One region of the Luteibacter sp. 1214 genome, then DNA from elsewhere that is predicted to be linked to it. Evidence: predicted binding sites of a transcription regulator. Region 1 holds the regulator's gene; each other region holds the start of a gene.
What was found. Region 1 encodes sigma-54, which starts transcription at its own class of promoters, with help from an activator protein. Its sites were predicted from a motif close to TGGCACGNGCNTTGC; they were not measured.
Positions count from the first base shown of each region.

Region 2: the regulator sigma-54 is predicted to act here: its motif matches at 3,677-3,691, upstream of pgaA (poly-beta-1,6 N-acetyl-D-glucosamine export porin PgaA).
Region 3: the regulator sigma-54 is predicted to act here: its motif matches at 2,767-2,781, upstream of fliD (flagellar filament capping protein FliD).

Region 1 covers NZ_JAVDSQ010000003.1:161,893-168,904, forward strand. Annotated here, with positions in the region: gene lptA (lipopolysaccharide transport periplasmic protein LptA) at 1-103, shown strand, start outside; gene lptB (LPS export ABC transporter ATP-binding protein) at 108-827, shown strand; gene J2X57_RS09140 (RNA polymerase factor sigma-54) at 950-2,437, shown strand; gene raiA (ribosome-associated translation inhibitor RaiA) at 2,560-2,913, shown strand; gene hprK (HPr(Ser) kinase/phosphatase) at 3,029-3,979, shown strand; gene rapZ (RNase adapter RapZ) at 3,985-4,881, shown strand; gene J2X57_RS09160 (PTS fructose IIA component family protein) at 4,920-5,312, shown strand; gene J2X57_RS09165 (HPr family phosphocarrier protein) at 5,305-5,574, shown strand; gene ptsP (phosphoenolpyruvate--protein phosphotransferase) at 5,607-7,012, shown strand, end outside.
Region 2 covers NZ_JAVDSQ010000001.1:702,745-709,756, reverse strand. Annotated here, with positions in the region: gene pgaB (poly-beta-1,6-N-acetyl-D-glucosamine N-deacetylase PgaB) at 1-1,493, opposite strand, end outside; gene pgaA (poly-beta-1,6 N-acetyl-D-glucosamine export porin PgaA) at 1,499-3,550, opposite strand; gene J2X57_RS02830 (LysR family transcriptional regulator) at 4,048-4,929, shown strand; gene J2X57_RS02825 (fructosamine kinase family protein) at 4,945-5,805, opposite strand; gene J2X57_RS02820 (low molecular weight protein-tyrosine-phosphatase) at 5,802-6,290, opposite strand; gene J2X57_RS02815 (glucose 1-dehydrogenase) at 6,315-7,012, opposite strand, start outside.
Region 3 covers NZ_JAVDSQ010000004.1:276,459-283,470, reverse strand. Annotated here, with positions in the region: gene J2X57_RS12195 (PilZ domain-containing protein) at 1-556, opposite strand, end outside; gene J2X57_RS12190 (flagellar protein FliT) at 586-882, opposite strand; gene fliS (flagellar export chaperone FliS) at 879-1,295, opposite strand; gene fliD (flagellar filament capping protein FliD) at 1,316-2,680, opposite strand; gene J2X57_RS12175 (flagellin) at 2,817-4,271, opposite strand; gene J2X57_RS12170 (flagellin) at 4,595-5,932, opposite strand; gene flgL (flagellar hook-associated protein FlgL) at 6,161-7,012, opposite strand, start outside.

The sequences.
Region 1 (7,012 bases):
CATGACCTTCCAGCCGAAGAGCACCACGCCGGGCGCACCCGCCAAGGCGGCCGGCGCCTGCCCCACTCCGGCGGCTGCGGCCGCACCTGCCAGGAAGCCCTGACCCGATGCTTTCAGCCCAAGGCCTGCAGAAGCGCTTCCGCGCACGCAAGGTAGTCCGTGACTTCGCCTTCTCCATTCGCGAAGGTGAGGTCGTCGGCCTTCTCGGCCCCAACGGCGCCGGCAAGACGACCTGCTTCTACATGGTGGTCGGGCTGATCCAGGCCGACGCGGGCGTAATCAAGCTCGATCAGCAGGACATCACCGGCCTGCCCATGCACGCGCGCGCCAAGCTCGGCATCGGATATCTGCCGCAGGAAGCCTCGGTCTTCCGCCGCCTCAGCGTGTCGGACAACATCATGGCGGTGCTCGAACTGCGCGACGGCATGACGCAGAAGCAGCGCGACGACGAACTCGACAGCCTGCTCGACGAACTGAAGATCGCGCACATCGCCGATCAGAAGGGCATCAGCCTGTCCGGCGGCGAGCGTCGCCGCGTCGAGATCGCCCGGGCGCTGGCGGCACGCCCGCGCTACATGCTGCTCGATGAGCCGTTCGCCGGCGTCGACCCCATCTCCGTGGGCGAGATCCAGCGCATCGTTCGACACCTCAAGGAACGCGGCATCGGGGTGCTGATCACCGATCACAACGTCCGGGAAACGCTCGGTATCTGCGACCGCGCATACATCCTCAACGACGGCGAAGTGCTTTCTCGCGGCACTCCTCAGCACATCCTCGCCGATGAGAAGGTGCGCGAGGTGTATCTGGGTCGTGAATTCCGCATTTAGAGCGCGTCACCGGCCGTCCGGACCGACGCGCGAATCCGGCCGGAAGAGCCAGCCGACCCGACCGCTGGTTTGTGGAGGCCGCAAGGGGTTACGATGGATTCGACACCTCACGCATCGAAGGCATGAAACCCGGACTTCAGTTTCGTCTGCATCAGCAGCTCACGCTGACGCCGCAGCTACAGCAGGCCATTCGGCTGCTCCAGCTGTCGCAGCTGGAGCTCGAAGCGGAACTCCGCCAGATCGCGGAGAGCAACCCGCTGCTTGAGTTTGCCGAAGATGCGGAGTCCGACGCGGATGCCGAAGGCGACGCCGCCGACGAGAACGGTTTCGACGCCGAGTTCCCCTCCCGCCAGGAGCTCCCGGCCAAGTCCTCGAAGGAGGACGAGTCCACCGCCACCCCGTCCGAAGAACTCGCCCCCGAGTGGGACGACGATCGCTTCCACGGCGAGGCGGGTGACTACGCCGGCGCCCCATCGCGTGCCAACGGTGGTGACGAAGACGGTTTCGAGCCGCAGAACGCCGCGCCGGAAAGCCTCCAACAGCACCTGGAGTGGCAGCTCAATCTTTCCCAGTTCTCCCCACGCGACCACGCGATCGCCACCGCGATCATCCACGCGCTGGACGAGGACGGTTACCTGCGCGACGGAGTCGAGGCGGTGGAAGTCGCGCTGCCCGCCGAACTGCGGGCCAGTGCCGAGGAGATCGAAGCGGTACGCCAGCGCGTGCAGCGGTTCGATCCCACCGGCATCGCCAGCCTCGATCTGCGCGACTGTCTGCTCTGCCAGCTCTCGCAGTTTTCGACCGAAACACCGTTCCGCGACCTGGCGATCCGTATCGTCCTTGAAGAGCTGGAGCTCCTCGCGCGAAACGACAGCGTCAAGATCGCCCGTCGGCTCAAGGCCGCCGAGAACGAGGTGGCCAGCGCCGCGGCGCTGATCCGCAGCCTCGATCCGCGCCCGGGCGCCGCGCTGGATGCCACGCCCGTCGAATATGTCGCGCCCGACGTGTACGCGCGGCGGGAAGCGGGGCGCTGGACGGTCAGCCTCAACCCCGACGCGCAGCCCCGGCTCGGCCTGAACCAGCATTACTGCAACCTCATCGCCCGCGCACGCGGCGACGACGCCACCTGGATGAAAGGCCAGCTGCAGGAAGCCCGCTGGTTGCTGAAAAGCCTGCAGTCGCGCGCCGAAACCCTGACCAAGGTCGCGGAAGTCATTGTCCGCCGCCAGAGCGCCTTCCTCGATTACGGCCCCGAGGCCATGCATCCGCTGGTGTTGCGTGAGGTCGCCGAAGAAGTCGGCATGCACGAATCGACGATTTCACGGGTCACCACCCGGAAATACATGCACACGCCGCGCGGCACCTTCGAACTCAAGCATTTCTTTTCCAGTGGCGTGGCGACCGAAGACGGCGGCAGCGCATCCGCCACCGCCATCCAGGCCATGTTGCGTAAGCTGATCACGGGCGAGGACGCACGCCGCCCCTTGTCCGACCAGGCGCTTGCCGAGGAGCTCCATCGACGCGGAATTCAGGTCGCACGCCGTACGGTGGCCAAGTACCGTGAAGCGATGCGAATTCCCAGCTCCAGCGAACGCGTTCGCGCAGGTTGAGAAACATCGGGGGGAACCCCGGCGGAGGTCCACGGTCTCATCAATTCAGGCTTGAGGAGCGGCAACCCCGCCGTTCCGATCTCGTCGCCATAAGGCGACACCCTCAGCAAGAAGGAGGCGTCATGCAAATCCAGATCAGCGGCCAGCACGTCCATATCACCCCCGCTCTGCGCGAGCGCGTGGAACAGCAAATCGGCCGCTTCGAACGCCTTTTCGACAATATCAAAGCCCTCGACGTGGTCCTTTCCGTCGATAAGAACGAGCACAAGGCCGGAGGCACCCTGCACTGTGCCGGCACCCGGCTCCATGGCGAAGGCGTGGCCCGCCTGGAAGACGACAACAAGGGCGACACGCTTTATTCCGCCATCGACGCCATGATCGGCAAACTCGCCGACCAGCTTCGCAAGCACAAAGAGAAGCTCAAGGATCATCACAACGCTGAAGGCCGCGACGCGCGCGTCGCCAGCACCGACTGACGAGAGCGCCCGGCGGCCGCTCGCGCGCGCCGCCGGGCCTCCTCCCGCGTGTTGATGGCACAATAGCCCAGCCGGCGCCCTCGCGCCGGCTTCGCTATCTAAAGGGATCACCCGCGTGGATCGGCTCACCGCCAGACAACTCTTCGACGGCGTCTACGAACGTATGGCGCTTCGCTGGGCCGCCGGCATGCGCGGCGAGGCCCGCGTGCTCGAGCCCAATGCCAAGCAGAGCCGCCGTCCTTCGCTGGTCGGCTACCTCAACGTGATCTACCCGAACAAGGTGCAGATCATCGGCACGGAGGAGCTCAACTACCTCGACGGCCTCGAATCGCGCCAGCGCTGGGAGGTCATCCACAAGATCGCCGCCTACCAGCCGGCCGCGCTGATCGTCACGAAAGACCAGTCGATCCCGTCCGATCTGCGCGAAGTCGCGGAAGAAACCGACACGCCGTTGTGGCAGAGCACCAAGCGCGGGCACGAGCTGCTCACGTATCTGCAGTACCACCTGGCGCGCACGCTCGCACCCCGGGTCACGCTTCATGGCGTATTCCTCGAGGTGTTCTCCATCGGCGTGCTGATCACCGGCGACCCGGGCTCCGGCAAAAGCGAGCTGGCGCTGGAACTCATCAGTCGCGGCCACCGCCTGGTCGCCGACGACGCGACCGAATTCACCCTCATTGCGCCAGACGTCATCGACGGTGCCTGCCCCGAGCTGCTGCAGGACCTCCTCGAGGTGCGCGGCCTGGGCGTGCTCAACATCCGCGAGATGTTCGGCCACACGGCGGTCAAGCCATCGAAATACCTGCGTCTGGTCGTGCACCTCAAGCCGTTGACCTCGGGTGAAGACATCGACGCGATGACCCGCCTTACCGGCGACGTCAGCCGGCGTAACGTGCTGGATGTGGACGTCCCCAAGATCACCATTCCCGTCGCGCCCGGCCGCAACCTCGCGGTGCTGGTCGAGGCGGCCGTGCGCAATCACGTGCTCAAAAGCAAGGGCATCGATCCCGCACAGACCTTCATCGACCGTCAGGCGCACCAGATGCGTCGCCTGCCGCCATGGTGACCGACGTGACCGAGGAAACCATGAGCCCCATCGTCGAACCCGGCGCCATCCATCTGGTCGTCCTCACCGGCATGTCCGGCGGCGGCAAGACGGTCGCCCTGCGCGCGCTGGAAGACCTCGAGTTTTACTGCGTCGACAACATGCCCGCCGAGCTGATTCCCCAGCTCGTCGCCGCCGTCAGCCAGGGCGAGCATGGACCGCGCCGTCGCATCGCCGTGGGCGTCGACGTGCGCAACCGGCGCATCGATCTCTCGCGCATGCCCCACGTGTTGTCCGAGCTTTCCACAGCGGGTGTCCACGTCCATCTGATCTTCCTGGACAGTCGCGACGACGTCCTGATCAAGCGCTACTCCGAGACCCGCCGCCGTCACCCGCTGGCGGCGGAAAAACTGTCGCTGGCCGATTCCATCGCCGAAGAACGTCGCCTGCTGCGGCCCCTAGTCTCGATCGCGGAAAAGGTCATCGACTCCAGCGACCTCAACGTCCATCAGCTGCGCCGGCTGTTCGCCACGGGGTACGCCGCCGCCTCGGATGGCACGACACTGCTCTTCGAGTCGTTCGCCTACCGCCGCGGCCTGCCCTCCGACGCCGATTTCGTCTTCGACGCCCGCTGCCTGCCCAACCCCCACTGGGACCCCCGGCTGCGCCCGTTCTCGGGCCGCGACCTCCCCGTACGCGAGTTCCTCGACGCGAATCCACTCGTGGGCGAGTACTATGCGGACGTCGCCCGCTGGCTCGATACCTGGTTGCCGCGCTTCGAGGGCGAGGATCGTAGCTATGTCACCGTCTCGATCGGCTGCACGGGCGGGCGTCACCGCTCGGTCTATCTGGTCGAGAAGCTGGCCCAGCATTTCCGCTCGGAACGCGGCAACGTACTTACCTTTCATCGCGAGCTAGAGTGAGCCATGACCCAGCCCATGCCAGTGCGAGAAACCGGGCGATGAGCGTCGGCGTCCTCCTCATGACCCACGAAGCCGTCGGCAAGGCGCTGATTTCGGCGGCCCGCCACGTCATGCCCAAGCTGCCACTCGAAGTCGATGCCGTCGAGGTTCCACCCAGTTCGGATCCCGACGTCATGCGCACGCTGACCGCGAAGCATGCGCGCGACCTCGACCATGGTGACGGCGTCCTGGTGCTCGCCGACCTTTACGGCGCCACCCCGTGCAATATCGGCCTCTCGCTGGCCGAGCTCGGCGTTCACCTGCGGTGCGTATCCGGCCTCAACCTGCCGATGCTGCTTCGTGTCCTCAACTATTCGGAAAAATCGCTGACCGAACTGGCCGACATCGCGGCCGCTGGCGGTCGCGGAGGGATCTTCATCGACCATGCTTGAACGGGACATCGTGGTATCCAACCGGCTGGGCCTGCACGCTCGCGCTTCGGCCAAGCTCGTACAGCTGGTGGCGGGGTTCAGGTCGACGGTATGGCTGATCAGCAAGGGCCGTGAAGTCAACGCGCAAAGCATCATGGGCGTCATGATGCTGGCCGCTGGCATGGGCACCTCGCTCGTCGTGCGCGCCGAGGGTGAAGACGAAGAAGCCGCGCTCAACGCCGTGGTCGATCTGTTCGACCGCAAATTCGACGAGGGTGCCTGACCCATGATGCCGCCGCACAGGACGAGCCCCCCATGAGATACGTGCTGACCGGCACGCAAGCCGCCCGGGGCATGGCCCTCGGTCGCGCGCGTCTGGTCCAGCCGAGCATCTACGCCGTCGACACGCGGATGCTCGAGGACAACGAAATCGCTCCCGAGATCGAGCGCCTGCACAAGGCGATCGATACCGCCCGCACGGAGTTGCGTGAGCTGCGCGGCAAGCTGCACGGGGCGCTGGCCCGCGAAGTCGGCGATTTCATCGATGCGCATAGTCTGCTGCTCGATGACGAGGAGCTACTGCGCGGTCTGGACGAGCTCGTCGCCGTCGGCCACTACACCGCGAGTGCCGCGCTCAAGATGCAGCGCGATCGTCTCGCGGCGGTGTTCGACGCCATGAACGACCCCTACCTGAAAAGCCGCGGCGAAGACATCGACCAGGTCATCGGCCGGGTGATGTCCGCTCTGCTCCAGCAGTCCAGCCGTGAAGAACGCAAGCTGGCCGCCCGCGTGGGCGAGATCATCGTCAGCGATACCGTCGCGCCAGCGGACATGGCCAGCATGGCGGGACAGGGCATGCTCGGCGTCATTGCCAGCGCCGGCAGCATCTACTCGCACAGCGCGATTCTCGCGCGCAGCTTCAACCTGCCCATGCTGGTCGGCACGAAAGACGCGCTGGCGACGATCAACGACGACGACCTCGTACTGATCGACGCCGAACACGGCGAAGTCATCGTTCATCCCACCGCGCAGGATCTCGCCCGCTACCGCCAATGGCAGCGTCAGGCTGCCGCCGAGGGCCGTCGTCTCGCCGCGCTGGCGACCGCGCCGACGCTGACCCGCGACGGTGCCCATGTTCGCCTGTACGCCAACGCGGAGCTTGCCGGCGACATCACCCTCGCCCGCTCGCGCGGCGCCGACGGCGTCGGCCTCTACCGTTCGGAATTCCTCTTCCTGCGCCAGCGCGGCCTGCCTTCGGAAGAAGAACAGTTCGTCGCCTATCGCGACGTCGTCCTCGGCATGGGCGGCCTCCCGGTCACCATCCGGACGCTCGACCTTGGTGCCGACAAGGCCGACTCCGCCGGACTCGCGATCCGCGGCGAAGACAACCCGGCACTCGGCGTACGCGGCGTCCGTCTGTCGCTGCGCTATCCCGACATCTTCAGCGTGCAGCTGCGCGCCATCCTGCGTGCCGCCTGCTACGGCCCTGTGCGCATCCTGGTACCGATGATCACCCACCTCGGTGAAATGACCGAGGTGCGACGGCTGATCAAGAAAGCACGCGAAGACCTCGCCCGTTCCGGCCAGGAATTGCCTGAGCGCATCGATATCGGTGCCATGATCGAAGTGCCGGCCGCCGCCATCGGCGTCACCTCGATCCTCGAAAAAGCCGACTTCCTCGCCATCGGCACCAACGATCTGGCCCAGTACGTGCTCGCCGC
Region 2 (7,012 bases), on a different contig from region 1:
ACCGGGCGCGCGTAGAGATTGCGCGCTGTCAGTACCTGCGGACGCCAGCGGCGCATGCGCTCGGTCAGTTCCTTCGTGAAATCGATGAGCGCCTGCGTGTTCTGGGCAGGCGTGTTCTTCGCCCACGGGCCGAGGTTGTCGGTATCGCGGATGTACGCGTCGTCGGAGAACAGGATGCCCGCCTCGTCGGCATGCATCGCGAGGTCTTCGTACACATCGCCGATCATCCTGCGTACGCGTGGGTCATACGGCGCGAGGCGGAAATGATCGCCGCCGGGCTTGGGCTCGCCCGCGAGGGAAGGCAGATCCTTGCCGTCCGGGAACCGGAAAGCCAGCACGGGCATCCACGCGTAGACACGCACGCCGGCGCGGGTACGCAGCTGCCATGAGACGCGCGAGAACAGGTCCGCCCGCACCGGCAGGTGACGGTTGGGGAAATAGACGGCATCGGCCACGCCGTCACCGTCCGGGTCCGCGTATGCCTGCAACCAGACCTGGCTGGGGTGCATCCGCTTGATCCGGTCGAGCAGCTTCGACAGGTTGCGGTCCTGCTGCGCCGGATCGGGGTCGTAGATGTAGTCGAGGTCGACCTGTACGGCGCGCGTGGCGTCGACACGGGCCTGATGGCGCATCAGCCAGCCGAGGCGGTTGGCGGTGACGTTGCCGCTGACCAGCAGTCGCGGGATCGTCTTGCCCGGGATCAGCGTGGGGACGCTGTCGCCCAGGCTCAGCGACACGCTCATCCCGAGGTCGGCGGCGACTTCGCGCCCCACGCGGGTGTAGGCACCGTAAGGCCACACCACCGCGCGCGGGCGCACGCCGGTGTGCGCGGCGATCTCATCCGCGCTGTGTGAGAGATCCTTACGGACGCGCGCGGCGTATTCGGCTTCGGTCTCGTAGTGCTTCGTGGCGTTGTCGTAAGCGATCGAGGCGGCCATGGGCATCTGGTTGCCCTGCGGGTTGCCGTTCTGCCCCTGATGCATCTCCCACGTATGCGAGCCGAACTCGACGAGGCCGGACTTCTGCATCTCGGCGACCTGATCCCACGTGAGGAAACACGAACGCGTGCAGTCACCGCCGTTGTACGGCATGTGCTTGCCGTCGGGCATGTCCATCCACGAGCCGACCAGCGCCTGCAGCGCGGGATAGTGATAGGCACGCAGGAGCGGATACACGCGGGTGTAGAAACTCTCGAGGCCATCGTCGAAGGTCAGGAGTACGGCGTCCTTCGGCAAGGGCTTGCCGCCGTTGCTGGCGTCCACGACCTGCGACAGGCTGACCATGTTGTAGCCGTTGGCGCGCAGCCAGTCGAAATGAGCGATGAGATGATCGGTGCTGGTCGCATCCGGATCGTGATCGGCCTGGAGGCCGACGTCATCGCGCACGTCGTGGTAGGCCAGCACGATGAGGGTGGGGTGCGGGGCGGCGACCGGCTGCGCGGCGGCGGACAGTGCCGCTCCGAGCAGGATCAGCAGAAACAACAGCGGACGCATGACTCTCATTCTCCCCAGTGCATCGTCAGGTCGAGGACGAAGCGGTGTTCGCGTTGACCATCGTAAGGTTGGTTGTGCCAGCCGATTCCCCAGCCCAGCCGGATACCGGCGCGTGGCTGGAACGTCTGACCGTAGCGGATGGTGGCCATCCAGTCGGTCGCGTAGCCCTGTTCGGCGTACTGTCCCACGGCGACGTCGATCCGCTGTGTGACCGAGCGCTCGTAGAACTGGCCCAGCAGGTTCTGCAGGCGGCCTGTGATCGCGTAGCTCTTGTCGCGGCGCGGGTTGAAGTAAGGGCGATCGGTCAGGGTGTTCATCGAGCCACCCAGTTCGATGCCGCCGTCCAGCGCCAGATTGGGAGCGGTGTGCAGTCGCTGGGTCAGCGAGGCGGTCCATGACGTGCGCTTGTTGTCGTCGCTGAAGTTGTCGCGCGACAGGCCCACGCGCGCCCGGGTCAGCTCGCTCGCCCTCCAGGTGACGGCGGTATCCAGCGTCTTCGCTGAAATGCCGTAGTACTGTCCACGGAGCGGCGCGTCTTCGCCCGCGGTGCTGTAATCGGTCGCCCAGGTCCAGTGATCGGTGATCGACCAGTCAAAGCCGGCCTCGAGGGCGGTCTTGCCGACATAACGGTCGGCGGCGGGAAGGGCTCGCACATATGCCTCGAGGCCACGGGCATAGCCGATCACGCCCACGCCGACGCGTGAGCGACGCACGTCGCCCTCGGGCAGGTCGGCGGTCGAATAGCGGGCCAGTGCCAGCACACGCCAGTGATCGTCGATCAGCGGGCTGGCGGCCGACGCCTGGGTCGTGGCGTCGCGGTCGCCGAAGTCGGGGCTGGAGCCCTTGCCCTGTTCGGTGCTCAGATCGAACTGCCAGCCGCGCTCGCGGTTCCACGACTGCACGGCGCGGGCGACGCGCCCATTGCGGTCGGCCAGGGTCTGCGCGACGCCCAGGTCTTCGTCCACGCTTTCATAATCGTTGAGCACGCGCGCGGCATCGGCTTCACCGATGTAAGCGCCGACATCGCGGCGGTCGAGCGTGCCGGCGATGTTGAAGTCTTCCTGCGCGCGGCGTGGCCAGCCGCGCGCCAGCTCGACCATGCCGAGCTCGCGACGGATCTGCGAGTTGGCGGGCGCCTCGCGCGACAGCGGAAGAAGGCGGTCGTACGCGTCGGCCGGCATGTCGACGTATTCGCGGAGCGTGGCCGCGTTGAGATCGGCATCGACCTTGCGCTGGTTCTGGATCGGCGCACGGATACCGGGCACACGCGTCCATGTCGGCTCTTTCGCGGCGAGCGCATCGATGGTCTGGATGGCCTTGTCCGTCTGCCCGGATTCCAGGTAGGCGTACATCAGGCCGATGCGTGGTTCGAAATCGGCGGCGCCATAGGGACCCGGGTCCTTGGCAATGCTGTCTTCGTAAAGGGTTGCGGCTTCCGCGGGCCGGCGCCTGACCAGCAGCGCATCGGCGACGGCGCGCTCGACGTAAGCGGGCAGGGCGACGTTACGCTGGCGAAGCGCGTCGTAACGCGTGACCACCTCGTCCGCGCGACCGGCCTGGTCCAGCGCCACCAGCAGATCCAGCTCCGCGCGCTGGCGCAGGCCCTCGTCCAGCTGAGGATCGTCCGCGAGGCGACGGGCATCGGCCACGGCGCGGTCGGCCTCGGCGTAGGGTGCGCGCGGATCGGCGGGCTCGCCGTTAGCCCAGCGTATCTCGTGGGCGATGTGATCGGCGTCCAGATGAACGCGATCGCCCACGCTCTGGGGCGGCTGCAAGCGAGCCGCCAGTTCCCTGGCGCGCGTCGTCGCGCCCATTTCCGTCAATAAAGCGACGTTGAGCGTCTGTGCCTCGCGATCGTCCGGCCAACGGGCCAGTACCTCCTGGCAGTGCGCCAGCGCGTCGACGCGGTGCCCCGCGCTACGCTCGTCGCGTGCCTTCGCCATCAGTGCGTCGCGTTCGGAAGGCGCCGCGGCCAGCGCCAGAGGCCCGTGCAGAGCCAGCGCCAGTGCGAGACACAAGCGTGCCCTGGGCACGCGCGCGGTGCGCGGCGGTGTCATCGAATTGATTCCCATCCTGCCAACATGACCTGTATCAGCCACTGCGAATGTCCATTCCCGGCAAGTGGCGGTAAGCGTTTGAGGCACCGAATCCCGTTCGCGCCGGCGCAGCCTGCCATGGTAAAGGCAAGCTGCATGCCAAGTGATGCATCAAGTACCGGATCAGCCGGGCTTCGGCGTCGCGCGTTCAGGTCCACGATGTTCGAGGACACGTCAGCGGACGCGACACCGTGATGACCGTCACCGGCGACGTGAAGTACGGCCCGACGACTGTTTTGGATGCGCACGGCTTCGCCGGTGGTTGCCGAATTGCGTGGGCAGTACGGGGCGACCGTGCAGGTGGGTGGGCGCCTCGATCGCCTTGCGGAGGCGGGGACTATCGTTATTCCAGGCTGGCTCGTTTCGCGGGCGAGAACGACTAGCAGCCCTTGGCGTGAGGGTCGATAATGACCATAAGTTCGTTCGCGCGAATAATCTCTCACGGATAAGAGAATCTTATGATTCAACCGCAATGGCTGGAGAGCTTCCGGCAGCTTGCCGACCTCGGTAACTTTACCCGTGTCGCTGAGCGACTGGGTGTCACCCAGGCCGCCATCAGCCAGCACATCCGTCAGCTCGAGGACCGGCTGGGCCCCCTGGTGATTCGCCGGCCCCGAAGCATCGAACTGATGCCAGCCGGCCTCGCGCTACTGGACTACTGCCGTGACGTGGACCGCGCCGACAAGGCGCTGAAGCTGCGCCTGTCGGATGTCGACGCGCTGGAGGGCGAGGTCAGTCTGATTACGCCTGGAAGCATTGGCTTGTCGCTGTATCCGCTATTGCTGGATCTGCAGCAGGCGAATCCGGGGCTTGTCATTCGCCATCGCTTTGCCCCGGACAGCGAAGTTCGCGCGGCGGTGATGGAAAGCCGCTATGAAATCGGTCTGATGAGCCTGCGGCCCGATGACGAATCGCTGGCCGCCGAGCCGTTTACGACTGAGGCGCTGGAACTGGTCGCTCCTGCCGACCGCGCTGTGAAGGATTGGAAGGATCTCGTCCAGATTGGCTTTATTGACCATCCCGACGGTCAGGCGATGGCGACGCGGCTCCTGGCGCGTCAGTTTCCCGGTGCCGGTGGTCTTAAGGGTGTTCCCGTCGCAGGGTTCAGTAACCAGATCGGGCTGATTCTGGAGCCGGTAGCGCGCGGACTTGGCTTCACGGTGATTCCGGAGCATGCGCGTCGTGCGTTTGCGCGGCAGGAGGCTATCCAGGTGGTGAGTGGAGCCGATCCTGTCGTTGATACGCTTTGGCTGGTGCGTCGAGTGGAGTGGGCGTTGTCGATGAGGGCGATGCGGGTGGTGACGTATTTGCGCGAACGCCTGGGTGCGTCGAGTCGCTGACGGCCGGGCGAATCGTCAGACGCCCAGTTTTCCGAGTGTGCTGTCGAGCGGGGCGTGGTACGAGCCGCCGAACAAGCGCACGTGCATCAACAGCGGATACAGCTGGTAGAGGTGCCGCCTCGTCGTCATGAATCCGCGTTCGAGCGGCCGGATCTCGCTATACCCCTCGAAGAAGGCCGGCCCGACACTGCCGAACAGCGTCGCCAGCGCAAGGTCGACCTCACCATCACCGCGATAGATGGCCGGATCGATAAAGCATGCCCCGCCCTGGGCGGTGGCGAGCATGTTGCCTCCCCACAGATCGCCATGCACGAGTGACGGTTGCACCGCCGGATCGATCCACTCGCCGAGACGCCGGGCCACGGCATCGATGCGATGGCGGTACGCCGCAGGAAGTTCACCGGCGTCGTCCGCCAGTCCCGCCATATAAAGCAGGCGCCGGTCGCGAAAGAACGCGATCCAGTCGCGATCGAACGTATTCGGTTGCGGGATGCTGCCCATCACCGTGTCGTGCCCATATCCGAACTCATCGCCCACGGGCTGCGCATGCATGGTCGCGATAGCGCGACCGGCGGCGCGCTGCACCTCGTCGTCGAAGCCTCGGCCGCCATCGTCGACCCACGCCAGTACGAGTGCATCGTCATCGACCGCCAGCGTCTCGGGCACGGGGAGCCCGGCGGCACGCAAGTCATCGAGCATGCTCGCCTCGAGCGTCAGCGCGACTTGTCCCGGTCGACGGAACTTGGCCATGACGTGGCTGCCATCCTGCCGCTCGACACGAACGCTGCGCGCGATGTCGCCGCCGGAGAGCGTATGCAGGCGGGCAGGGCGCTCGCCCAGGAGCTGCCCGAGATGGTCGAGTTCCGAAACGGTCACCGTGCGGCGGGCTCTCGGAGCTTACGAATCACGCCATCGACGCCGCGCTCGATCATGTCGAACGCGTGCACGAAATCCTTCGCCGAGCCGTACCACGGATCGGGCACGTCGAGGCCTTTCGGACCGTCCGCATAGTCCATCAGCAGCCCGACCTTGTCCGCCGCGTCGGGTGCGACACGGCGGAGGGCGTCGATGTGTGACCCGGTCATGCCCAGCACGAGGTCGTAGTCCTCGAAGTCCCTGGCGGTGACGCGGCGCGCGCGATGTGTCGGCATGGCGACGCCACGTCGACGCAACTCGGTCAGCGCGCGCGAGTCGGGCGGATTGCCGATCTCTTCACCGCTGACGGCCGCGCTGTCGACGCGGACGTCCCAGCCCAGTTCGGCCGCCTTGTGCAGAAGCAGGGCATGGGCGGTGGGAGACCGGCAGATATTGCCGGTGCAGATGAAAAGGACGGAAGGCGTGGTTTTAAGGTCGGAAGTCATCCCATGACCATAAAGCAAAACCGGTCAGACCTGTGTCATGCCGCCGTCGATGCACAATTCCGCGCCCGCGATGAAGCTGCTCTCGGACGAGGCCAGGAACAACGCCGCCGCGGCGACCTCATCGGGTCTGCCCATACGGCCGAGGGGTATGCGGGCGGTCAGCGTCTCGCGCACCTCATCGGAAGCGGCAGCCATCATTTCGGTGTCGACCGGGCCCGGGCTGAGCGTGTTGACGCGGATGCCGCGGCTGACCAGCTCGGCAGTCCAGGTGCGGGCATACGAGCGCAGCGCCGCCTTGCTTGCGGCGTAGGTGCCGTAGCCATACACGCCGATCGCATCCGCGATGGACCCGATCAGCACGATTGTGCCGCCCGGGGGCATGTGCGGCACCGCTTTCTGCACGGTGAATGCCGCGGCACGGACGTTGAGGTCGAAGATGCCGTCGAAGTGCGCTTCGGTGATGTCGTCGACCAGGCTGTATTCGCTGATGCCCGAGTTGACCACGAGGGTGTCGACGCGACCCTTGCGGGCGACGACCGTGGCGAAGACGCGGTCTAGCTGGTCGGCGTCGGTAACGTCGGCCTGCACGGCTGCGGCGTTGGCGCCGAGGCTGGCGATGGCGTCATCGAGTGTCGCCTGGCGGCGGCCGACGATGAAGACATAGGCACCTTCGTTGACGAAGCGCTGGGCGATGGCGAGCCCGATCCCGCTGCCACCGCCGG
Region 3 (7,012 bases), on a different contig from region 1:
GAGGCCGTGCGTGGGCTCGTGCTTCGGCGACCTGGCGGCGGTGCTGGCGGAACACCAGTCGCTCGATACCGTCGCGGACGGACTCCGTCAGGCCCTCGAAGGCGATGAAGCCCTTGCCGTCCGTGGGACCGGCGAGGCGAACGCCCGGCAGCTCCAGCGGGAGGGCCCGGCACACGTCGAAATGCAGCTTCAGCATCACCGGGGTGCCCACGGCGGGCAGGCCGTCCCATGGCAAGGCGGCGCCGGCGGCGTTCACGCGGACCGGAATGCGGGGTGGCAGGACGGACTGAGGCAGAAGGAGCCGGTTGACGATCTCCATCAGGACGTTGAGCTTGGCGTCCAGACGGGCCACTTCCTGGGTCAGGGGGCTGTCGTCCTCGCCAGTGTCACTGCGCCGGTCCATGAGGGCGGACACGGCGACCAGGACATTGGTGTTGCGGTCGTTGATCAAGGCCAGGCCGGCCGGATCGGGACGCTCGGTGATCTCACAGGTGGCGTGAAACCGGGAATCCCAGGCTACGCGATCGGAGAATGCCTTCCACGCTTCGTCAGTCATCCGTCCGTCCCCGCCAAAGGATGTGTCGATCAGAACGAATTATACGCGGCGACGGCGCGGCGAACCCGACGGGACGTGTCCCACTGCGCCGCGGTCTCGTCGCGAGCGGCCGAGACGAGATCCTTGATCAGGCCATCCAGCAACATGATGGACTTCAGCGACTCGAGCGTTTCGGGGGCCGGACGCATGCTGCCCTGCCGCAGGACAGGCTCGCGCTGGGCTTCGAGTTCAGTGAGCTCATCCCAGCGACCTTCGCTGGCGGCCGCATGCATGGACTCGGTAAGGTCGAGGACGCGCGGGAGGTCGCACCAGAGGGTGTCGTTCATGCGCCTGCTCCGGCGAGCTGACGAGCCTCGACCGGGATGGCCACCCAGCTGTCGCGGATCTGCCCGAGCAGGCGCGCGACTTCTTCGAGGGCTTCGGCGTCGTTATGCAGATTGGCGTGTACGAGACGGCGGCTCATATAGTCGTACAGGGCGTCCAGCTGGGAAACCAGCGGCGTGGCCACGTCGTGGTTGAGGCCCGACTGGAGACCGCCGACGATTTCGATCGTCTTCGAGATGGCCTCGCCCTTGCCCGCGACGTTGCCCGTAGCCATGCACGCCAGCGCCAGGCGAATGCGTTCCAGACCGCCATCCATGAGCATGGTGATGAGACCGTGCGAGTCGGCCTGCTCGAGGCCGCCACCGGTGCGGACCTGCTGGTAGGCGCCAGCGCCGCGGGAGTATCCAAGTGCCATGTGGGTTTCCTGTCCTGCGATCAGGACGATTTGGTCAGCGCGTCGAACTGCTGCGTGAGGTAGCTGCTGGTGCTGCTGAGTTTGGTCATCATGGTGTCGAGCGCCGTGTACTGCGTGGTCAGGCGCTTCGTGTAGTCGGTCATGGTCGAGTCCCAGGCGGTCTGCTGATCGGCCAGGTCCTTGAGCTTGGCATTCAGATTGGTGGTGCGCTGGGTCAGGATGCCGCTGGACGAGGTCCAGCCGGTGACCAGCTTGTCGAGTTTCGGCGCGATACCGTTGGTGCCGCTCAGCAGGTCCTTCACGCCACTCGGGTTCGAGCTCAGCGCGGAGCTCAGCTTCGTGTTGTCGAACTTCAGCGTGCCGTCGACCTGGAAAGACACGCCCAGGTCGCTGAGCGAGCGCGGGCTGGCTGTGGCGCCAGTCAGTTGCGAACCCAGCAGCTGGGAGACCTGACTCTTGATCGAATTGACCGTGGCATCGCCGATCAGGGCGCCGACCTGCTGGTTGGTCGCGTCGTACTTGGTCAGCGTGCTGTAGGTCGAAACGAAGGAGTTATAGGCGGTGACCAGCGACTGCATCGCCGTGCTGACCGAGCTGGTGTCGTTGCTGATGGTGATGCTGCTCGAGCCGGTCTTGGCAAGCGACAGCGTCACGCCGTCGATCGCCGTCGAGGTCGTATTGGTGGGACTGCTGGCCGCCGTGCCGTCGACCGTGAACAAGGCGTCCTGCGCCTTGATGGTCGGGGTATCCGTCGCGGGATCGAAATCCAGCTGCGCCAGGCCGCCGTCGCCGCCACTGGAGGTGACCGTGAACGCATTGGCCGCGCCGGTGGTCTGCGAGGTCAGCACCAGATGCGCGCCGTCGGTACCGGTGACGATGCTGGCGGTGACGCCGGGATTGGACTTTGAGTTGTTGATCGCGTCGCGCACGTCCTGCAGCGTGTTCGCCGGCGAGGCGATATCGACGCTCATGGACTTGTCACCCACCGCGATGCTCAGGGTGCCCGTGCCGACCTCGGTCGTCTTCGCGCTGGCGAACGCACCCGAGGTGGTCTTCTGCGAGGTAGCGAGCTGGGTAACGGCGATGTTGTAGACGTTGGCCTTGGCCGTGGAATCCGTCGTCGCCGAGAGGACGGTGGAGTCGCCGATCGAGGTCTTCAGCGTGGAGAACGCGGTGCCGTCGGTCAGGGACTTGATGGCGGCCTGCAAGCTCGTCAGGGACGAGGTGAAATTGCCGATCGCCGAAATCTGCGTGCTGGTGCTGGTCTGAGCCGTCGAGATCTGACTGTCCTTCGCCGCACGCTTGTTGTTCACAAGGTTCGTAACGATGGATGCGACGTCGATGGAGCTGGATCCGAGCGTAACGGTGCTGCTACTGGTGGCCATGAGACTCTCCGTGAAGACGCCTCACTGCCCGGGGCGCCAATTTGTCGACGGCTGACCCCCAGTGGGAGCCAGCCGTGGACAACTAAGCAATTACCCTGCCAACCCGGGGAAGCCCCGGGTTGGCGGTGTCACCGGATTACTGGAGGAGCTTGGTAACGATCTGCTGGCTCTGGTTGGCCTGGGCGAGGACCGAGACGCCGGCCTGCTGCAGGATCTGAGCCGAGGACATGTTCGCCGTTTCCTGAGCGAAGTCGGCGTCGGTGATGGCCGACTTCGACGAGGTCAGGTTCTGCGAGATGTTCTGCAGGTTGGAGATGGTCGACTCGAAGCGGTTCTGCACCGCGCCGAGGGTGGAGCGCAGATCGGAAACCGACTGCAGGGCGGCATCGATGCGGTTGATCGTGTCGTTGGCGCCATCGACCGTCTTCACGCTGGAATCTGCCAGGGTGGAAGTGGTGGATACAGCGATCGCACCAGCGGTGAAGCCCGACGCCGCCGCCTTGGTGCCGCCGACCGTGATGGCCGAAGACGACGAGAACTTCAGCGAGCCGTCGGTGGCGACATAGGCGTTGATGCCTTCGCCCGACTTAGCATTGATGGCGTCGGCCATGTCCTGCGTGGTCTTGAAGGTACCGGTGACGCTGAAGGCGGCATTGCTGCCGACCTGCAGGGTCAGGTCGCCCGCAGCCAGCGTGATCGGCGTGGCGTCACCGACGGCGACGTCGGCCGTACCGGCCGTCGACGTCGTGGTACCGAACAGCGCGGCCGCGCCTGCACCGCCGACGGTCGGCGAGGTTGCACCGTTGGCCGAGTTGGTGAAGGTGAACGTGCCAGCGTTCTGCGTCACCGAGGCGCCGGCGCCGTTGGCCGACAGCTGGTTGTTGATCGCGGTGGCGAGGCCAGCGGCGTTGGTGTAGTCCTGGTTCAGCGTGACCGTCTGGCCGTTGACCGTGAACGACGACGCGGTGGTCGAGAAGTCGAAGTTGGTCGTAGCCTGACCGGCGACCGTCGTGCCCTTGGAGCCGGCAACGGCGGCCGTAGCGACGAGGGACGGGGTGGCGGAACCGGTGGCGAGCTGACCGACCTGGTTGGACTTCATGCCCTGGTTCAGGCTGACGTTGATGACTTCACCGACGTTTGCGCCGACCTGGAAGCTGAGGTTCTGGGCGGAACCGTCCAGGACCTTCATGCCGTTGAAGTTGGTCTGCGTGGCGATACGGGTGACTTCCGACAGACGCTGCTGAACTTCGGCGTCGAGCGCGGCGCGGTCCGAAGAAGAGTTGGAGGCGTTGGTCGACTGAACGGCCAGTTCGCGGATGCGCTGAAGGTTGTTCGTGACTTCGTCGAGGGCCGACTCGGTCGTCTGCGACAGCGAGATGCCGTCGTTGGCGTTCTGAACCGCGCGGTTCAGGCCGTTGATCTGGGTGGTCATGCGGGTCGAGATCGCGAGGCCGGCGGCGTCGTCCTTCGCGCTGTTGATGCGGTTACCCGACGACAGGCGCTCGATCGCGGACGAGAGCTTCGTCTGCGAGGTGCTCAGGTTACGCTGAGCATTCAGCGACATGATGTTGGTGTTGATGGTCAGTGCCATGGGATTGATCCTTTTTAAGCGGAACCGAAATGCCGGAGGTTGTGCGGCGTAGTCCGGCGGGGTTCCGTGAAGGAAGCCTTCCGCCTCAGAGAGGTTTACGGCACGCCGGGAGGAAACTTGAGAACTTTTTCTACCTGTCAACAACTTTCTTGATCGAAACCGTGTAGGCGGTGACGCCCAGGCTCCGTCAGTCAATTTATCGGCAGGGTCGGCTCCGGGTTTAGGGTCAATTTCATAACGCCAGATACGTTGATTCGGCAGCGGAAGTACGCGCCCCGGCGGACTCGCGGGGGCGCCTGAGCCTGTGCCGCCTGGCCGTGGAATTACTCCAGCAATTTGAGGATGAGCTGTTGAGACGAATTGGCCTGTGCGAGCACCGAGACACCCGATTGCTGAAGGATCATGGCCATCGTCTTCTTTGCGGTCTCCTCCGCGATGTCCGAGTCCATGATGGTGCTGCGTGACTCCGTCATGTTCTGCCGGATGCTGTCGAGGTTGCGAATGGTGGACTCCAGGCGATTCTGCACGGCACCCAGCGTGGACCGGGTCGAGCTGACCGATTCCAGTGACGCGTCGACGCGTGCCACCAGGGCGTATGCCGCATCTCGCGTAAGCACCGAGCCATCGGCCAGGGATGTCGCGGTGTCCATGGCGTAATCGCTGGAAAATCCGAGCTTGCCTGCCAGAGCTCCCGACACGCTGACGGCCGACCGCGAATCGAAGCGTAACGACCCGTTTTCACCGACAAAGGCGGAGAGACCGCTTCGTCCGTTGGCATTGATGGCATCGGCGACGCTTTGCGTGTCCCGGAACGATCCGATGATGTCGACGCTCTCGCCGCTGCCATTGGTAAATGAAAGATCGCCTTTAGCCAGGCTGAGGCGGTCGCCCCCTACCCTCACGATGTCCAGTTTGTCGCCGTTGGCGGCAACCCTGAAGTCACGACCGAGCTTGCCTTCGAGAAAGCCACGCGCAGTGTCGACCGTGTCGCCTTTATAGAGCGACCAGTCGACCCTGACGCCATCGTAGTCCACCGTACCCAGGCTCTGCCCGTTGGCGTTGCTCCAGTCCTTCGCAGGATCCTGCGTGAACGCGTAAGGCTTGGAGACGAACGCCGATGCTATATCCACCGAGCCACTCGCCACCTGACCGACCTGATCCGCGCGCATACCCTGCCCAAGGCCCACCTGAATCACTTCGCCCACGTTGGCGCCGACCTGGAAGGTGAAGCGCGAGCCGCTTCCGTCCAGCACTTTCATGCCATTGAAATTGGTTTGCGTGGCGATGCGGGTGATTTCTTCGAGGCGCTCGACCACCTCGTTGTTGAGCGCGCGCCGGTCCACACCGGAGTTCGAGCCGTTGGCCGACTGCAACGCCAGTTCGCGGATGCGCTGTAGGTTGGCCGTTACCTCGTCGAGCGCCGCCTCACTGGTCTGCGACAGCGAGATGCCGTCGCTGGCGTTACGACGGGCTTGTGCGAGACCGTTGATCTGCGTGGTGAAGCGTGTCGCGATAGCGAGACCGGCGGCGTCGTCCTTTGCGCTGTTGATGCGTTTGCCCGAGGTGATGCGCTGCATGGCCTCGGCCAGCCTGCTCTGGGTCATGCCGAGGTGTCGCTGCGCGTTGAGCGATGCCATGTTGGTACTGATAGTGAGAGCCATGAGAATGTCCTTCTCTCGTGGCGGGCACGCCGCTTACGCGACGGCGTCGCGTGCCCGCTAAAAGGGAATTCGCCGTAAGAGGTGATCGGCGGTTCGCTGGCGGACTAGTGACGGCGGTGGATGAGTTCCACGTGGGGCCCGGAGGAAGATGGGGCCGGATTTCACGCACAAAAAAGGCGACCTTGCGGCCGCCTTGAAATGTCGCGAATGCGAACGTCGAGGCGCGTTCTATTTCAGGTAATTGAAGAGCGACAGATTCTGCATCTTCACGTAGGCCTGCTGTGCGGCATCGAGCGCCGTCTGCTGCTGGGTGTATTTACTGGCTGCGCTCGCGTAGTCCAGCTCGGTCAGATCCGACAAAGTGCTGTCATAAGAAAGCTTGACGTCGGAACCGATGTCCGACTGCTGATCGAGCGTGTTCATGCGTGCGCCGATCTTGGTACGCGTATTCAGCAGGCTGGTGGCCGCCTGGTCGAGATTCTGCAGCTGGGCGTTGACCTGGTTGTTCATGGCCGCGCCGCCGCCAGGCGCTTCGAACGCATTGATGATGCCGGCGATGGTCGAGAACACGTCCTGCGACGATGACGGACCCACGCTGAACGAATCGCCCGCCGCAGGGGTACCGGTGACATTGAGCTGCGCGCCCTTGAAGCTGATCGTGCCGCTGGTACCGGTATACGTGCCGGTCGACAGAGGCGTGCCCGTCGGGTCGGCCGCGTCGTGAATCTCGTAGGTGGTCGCCGAGGTGAAGTTGACGGTGTAATTGCCGCCGTCCCACTGCGTGGCATCCGTGACCGAGGTTCCGCCGACAACGGCGCTTCCGGTGTTCGTTGCACCCGCGGTCGTCACGAACGTGCCATTGCCGCCACGGATCGACATGAAGACGTCATCGCCACTGTCGCCCGTCGCAACCTGGAGGCCGGCGGCCGCTGCGACCATCCGCTGGGTCTGGTCGCCACCGTAGCTCACCGACAGGCCGTCGATCGTGAACGGCTGCGTGGTGGTGCGGCTACCGGCGAAGATGTATTCGCCCTGGCCGTCCTTGCTGTTGCCGAGCGCGACAAGCTGATTCAGCGTCTG